DNA from 2 places in the Psychrobacillus sp. FSL K6-1267 genome. Region 1 is predicted to be linked to the other one. Evidence: a T-box and tRNA genes for the amino acid it is inferred to sense, from the RefSeq annotation. Region 1 holds a T-box; the other holds one or more tRNA genes.

Region 1 (2,359 bases):
ATAAAGAAAAGTGGGAAACAGGAAATGCTAATAGAGTCAAAGGGATTTAATATTAGGGGTATCTCCTATACAGTCAGATCTGCGAGTCAATTAGATGCCGACCAACTGTCTAAGGTAAGGCTGCAAATAGATGGAGAAACACAAAACCTAGATAGAGAACAAGGGGAAGCGTTTATAGATAAAGAAGGATTTAAAGAATTAATAGAAAATGATTCCCAATCTGATAAAAATCTTTTTTTAGTAGCTGAAGTGAATCATCAGATTGTTGGATTCTCAAGGTGTGAGGGAAGCGATTTAAAACGATTTGCCCATAAAGTAGAGTTTGGAGTCTGCGTCTTGAAAGAATACTGGGGATTAAGAATTGGAACAAATTTTTTAAAGGAATCTATTGCTTGGGCAGATGCCAATGATATTAAAAAGATTGCGTTAAGCGTATTACATACGAACGAGAAGGCAATTGCCCTATATCAAAAATATGGTTTCGAAGTAGAAGGAATTTTAAAAAACGATAAAATGCTAGCTGAAGGGGAATATTATCATACCGTTGTAATGGGTAGAAGTATGGTTTAAAAAAATAGTTGACTATTCAAAACTTGTTGAATATACTATTAAAAATCAATTTAACTTTTTTAGGCAAAGAAAAGGACATGAGTCATTTAGATAATTTCTTATTAGAGAGCAGGGTCGTCGGCTGAAATCCCTGTAGGAAAAACGAATGATTTACCACCTTGGAGCTATTATGGTGAACAGTAAGTATCCATAATCGGGGAACCGTTATCTTCATTTTGAGGCAATTCACTTTAAGAATTGCAAAATTAGGGTGGAACCACGACCACACTCGTCCCTTTACCAGGACGGGTGTGGTTTTTTGCATGAGTAATTTTATATTTGAGCTGTGAAAAGGACACGAATCATTCAATATTTTCTATTTAGAGAGCAGGGTCACCGGCTGAAAGCCCTGCGAGAAAGTAGAATGGTTTACCACCTTAGAGCTATTAGGGGGAACGCTATTACTGCTAGTATCCGTAATCGGGAAACCGTTATCTTTTATGAGAGTCGTATTTTTATTAAGTACGACAAAATAGGGTGGAACCACGACCACACTCGTCCCTTGACCGGGACGGGTGTGGTCTTTTTGATTTTATTTAAAAAATAGGAGGAATTTATTATGTCAGTAAAAGCAGAGGAAAGATTAAGTCACCAAAAATTGGGTCAGCAATTAGAATTATTTATGTCCATGGAGGAAGCGCCGGGTATGCCATTTTATTTGCCGAAAGGAATGATTTTACGAAATGAGCTTGAAAAAATTTGGAGAGAGAAGCATCAGCGAGCAGGCTACCAGGAGATAAAAACTCCTATTATGATGAAGCAGGAACTCTGGGAAAAATCAGGTCACTGGGACCATTACCATGAAAATATGTATTTTGCAGATGTAGATGAACAAAAATATGCTATAAAGCCAATGAATTGTCCTGGAGCAGTATTAATTTTTAATAGTAAAAGAAGAGGGTATCGAGAGCTGCCTATACGATATGCTGAGCTAGGATTAGTACATCGCCATGAGCTTTCGGGGTCACTGAATGGACTATTACGTGTTAGAGCATTTACTCAGGATGATGCACATTTATTTGTTCTGGAAGATCAGATTGAGAGTGAGCTTGCTAAGGTGATAGATCTAGTAGATGAATTCTATAAGGAGTTTGGCTTTAGCTATAAGGTAGAGCTATCGACTCGTCCGGAAGATTTTATGGGCTCCGTAGAGGCATGGGATCAGGCAGAAGAAGCACTAGAATCTGTACTAAAAAGCAAACAAGTCGATTATCAAGTAAACGAAGGAGATGGAGCCTTTTATGGTCCTAAGATCGACTTTCATATACTTGATTCGCTTGGACGAAGTTGGCAGTGTGGAACAGTACAACTTGATTTTCAAATGCCTGAAAAATTCAATTGTCAGTATGTCGATGAGAATAACCAATTGCGTCAGCCTATCATGATTCATCGTGCCATCTATGGCTCTATAGAACGTTTTATGGCTATTTTATTAGAACACTTTCAAGGCAGTTTCCCTCTCTGGCTAGCACCAGTACAAGTAAAAGTCTTACCCATTGCAGATGCACATGTCGCTTATGCAGAAGATGTAAAGCAACAGCTAGAGCAGAAGGGATACCGAGTGGAGATAGATGACCGTGTAGAAAAAATAGGACTAAAAATAAGAGAGGCGGCAATGCAAAAGCATCCTTACATGCTGATTATCGGAGACCAAGAAATGGAGAAGCAGATTGTTTCCGTTAGGAAGCATAAAGCTGGAAGTCTTGGTGAAATGAAAGTGGAAGCTTTTATTGAACAGCAGCTAGGACAA
Region 2 (2,359 bases), 580 kb from region 1:
ATGCATTCTCAATTCATGGATTAAGATATTTGCATGCTAGTGTACATATGTATAATAAAGTATTAATTTAGTAAGTAAGTGATCGTATAGGACATAAAGACATTGAAATGACTCTCAAGGGATTATTCTAATGAAATAAAAGAACTGAGGATAGAAGATGAGAAAGCTTGTGACGTCTGTGTAAGACATAAGTAAAAAAATTAAAATCAATGGAAACTATTAAAAAATAATCATGAATGAGAATATAAAAAAAGCTTACAAAAGCTGCGGTAACAGCATTCATAAGCTTTAGTCAAAATATCAAATTGTAAGTGATATTTCATAATAGATACCGGTGGTCGGGGTCGAACCGACACATCCGAAGATACGGGATTTTGAGTCCCGCGCGTCTGCCAATTCCGCCACACCGGCATAATGAAGGCAGTAAATACTTTTTAAAAATTGGAGGCGGCAACCGGATTTGAACCGGTGATAAAGGTGTTGCAGACCTGTGCCTTACCACTTGGCTATGCCGCCTTAATTTGGAGCGGAAGACGAGGTTCGAACTCGCGACCCCCACCTTGGCAAGGTGGTGTTCTACCACTGAACTACTTCCGCAAAAAACTGGGGTACCTGGATTCGAACCAGGGCATGACGGAATCAAAATCCGTTGCCTTACCGCTTGGCTATACCCCAATGGGGCGACCGATGGGAATTGAACCCACGAATGCCGGAATCACAATCCGGTGCGTTAACCACTTCGCCACGACCGCCACAGAATAAAAAAAAGAGCTAACTAAAAGGAATATGGGGCGACTGATGGGAATTGAACCCACGAATGCCGGAATCACAATCCGGTGCGTTAACCACTTCGCCACAACCGCCATTATTCAAAGTTAACTTATTATTTGGCAGGGGCAGTAGGAATCGAACCCACATCAAAGGTTTTGGAGACCTCTATTCTACCGTTAAACTATGCCCCTATTAAAAACTGGTGGAGGGGGACGGATTCGAACCGCCGAACCCTAAGGAGCGGATTTACAGTCCGCCGCGTTTAGCCACTTCGCTACCCCTCCACTGGTGAGTGGTGCCGGAAAGAGGACTTGAACCCCCAACCTACTGATTACAAGTCAGTTGCTCTACCAATTGAGCTATTCCGGCATAATGGTGGCTCAGGACGGAATCGAACCGCCGACACAAGGATTTTCAGTCCTTTGCTCTACCGACTGAGCTACTGAGCCACATATGTATTTTAAAGATAAATGGCGGTCCCGACCGGGATCGAACCGGCGATCTCCTGCGTGACAGGCAGGCATGTTAACCGCTACACCACGGGACCATTTGGTTGCGGGGACAGGATTTGAACCTGTGACCTTCGGGTTATGAGCCCGACGAGCTACCGAACTGCTCCACCCCGCGACAATAAGAAAGTGTTGAAATTTAAATCAACTACGCAATTAGTGAATTTTACGTCTTCCACGCTACGCTTGCGTCGACGTTAATCGCTTTCTTCGTGAAACGATTTGCTCCACCCCGCGACAATAATAAGTGTTGAAAATTTATAATGGTGGAGGATGACGGGCTCGAACCGCCGACCCTCTGCTTGTAAGGCAGATGCTCTCCCAGCTGAGCTAATCCTCCATAATGCTGGTTTTAATTTAAATGGTGACCCCTACGGGATTCGAACCCGTGTTACCGCCGTGAAAGGGCGGTGTCTTAACCGCTTGACCAAGGGGCCATTATATTTATGTAAAGAAGAAATCTATCTGGCGGAGAGCAAGGGATTTGAACCCTTGAGACAGTGTTACCCGTCTACACGATTTCCAATCGTGCTCCTTCGGCCACTCGGACAGCTCTCCTAGAAATGGCTCCGAAGGTAGGACTCGAACCTACGACCGATCGGTTAACAGCCGATTGCTCTACCACTGAGCTACTTCGGAATAATATCGCCTAGCGACGTCCTACTCTTGCAGGGGGAGACCCCCAACTACCATCGGCGCTGAAGAGCTTAACTTCCGTGTTCGGTATGGGAACGGGTGTGACCTCTTCGCCATCATCACTAGACTTGTCGGCTTTCAATACAAGTTGTATGGAAACCCTACTGAGTTGTTCACTCAAAACTGGATAAAAGACATCATTAATGGAAACAAACAATTTGGTTAAGTCCTCGATCGATTAGTATTCGTCAGCTGCACGTGTCGCCACGCTTCCACCCCGAACCTATCTACCTCATCGTCTTTGAGGGATCTTACTTACTTGCGTAATGGGAAATCTCATCTTGAGGGGGGCTTCGTGCTTAGATGCTTTCAGCACTTATCCCGTCCACACATAGCTACCCAGCGATGCCCTTGGCAGAACAACTGGTACACCAGCGGTGTGT

Evidence for each region. A T-box is a leader RNA that pairs with one kind of tRNA and senses whether it is charged. The one in region 1 lies ahead of thrS (threonine--tRNA ligase), so its partner is inferred to be a tRNA-Thr.
Region 2: it has a tRNA-Thr gene. The T-box ahead of thrS (threonine--tRNA ligase) is inferred to sense a tRNA for this amino acid. The anticodon was not compared.

Annotation. Positions count from the first base shown of each region.
Region 1 is NZ_JBBOOR010000001.1:3,849,458-3,851,816, reverse strand. It holds gene MHB55_RS19740 (CoA-disulfide reductase) at 1-4, shown strand, start outside; gene MHB55_RS19735 (GNAT family N-acetyltransferase) at 25-570, shown strand; T-box leader at 628-849, shown strand; T-box leader at 887-1,115, shown strand; gene thrS (threonine--tRNA ligase) at 1,169-2,359, shown strand, end outside.
Region 2 is NZ_JBBOOR010000001.1:3,265,157-3,267,515, forward strand. It holds tRNA gene MHB55_RS16775 (tRNA-Leu) at 330-411, opposite strand; tRNA gene MHB55_RS16780 (tRNA-Cys) at 443-516, opposite strand; tRNA gene MHB55_RS16785 (tRNA-Gly) at 523-597, opposite strand; tRNA gene MHB55_RS16790 (tRNA-Gln) at 604-675, opposite strand; tRNA gene MHB55_RS16795 (tRNA-His) at 677-752, opposite strand; tRNA gene MHB55_RS16800 (tRNA-His) at 788-863, opposite strand; tRNA gene MHB55_RS16805 (tRNA-Trp) at 889-962, opposite strand; tRNA gene MHB55_RS16810 (tRNA-Tyr) at 972-1,055, opposite strand; tRNA gene MHB55_RS16815 (tRNA-Thr) at 1,065-1,140, opposite strand; tRNA gene MHB55_RS16820 (tRNA-Phe) at 1,145-1,220, opposite strand; tRNA gene MHB55_RS16825 (tRNA-Asp) at 1,243-1,318, opposite strand; tRNA gene MHB55_RS16830 (tRNA-Met) at 1,322-1,398, opposite strand; tRNA gene MHB55_RS16835 (tRNA-Val) at 1,545-1,620, opposite strand; tRNA gene MHB55_RS16840 (tRNA-Glu) at 1,643-1,717, opposite strand; tRNA gene MHB55_RS16845 (tRNA-Ser) at 1,747-1,838, opposite strand; tRNA gene MHB55_RS16850 (tRNA-Asn) at 1,845-1,919, opposite strand; rRNA gene rrf (5S ribosomal RNA) at 1,928-2,043, opposite strand; rRNA gene MHB55_RS16860 (23S ribosomal RNA) at 2,135-2,359, opposite strand, start outside.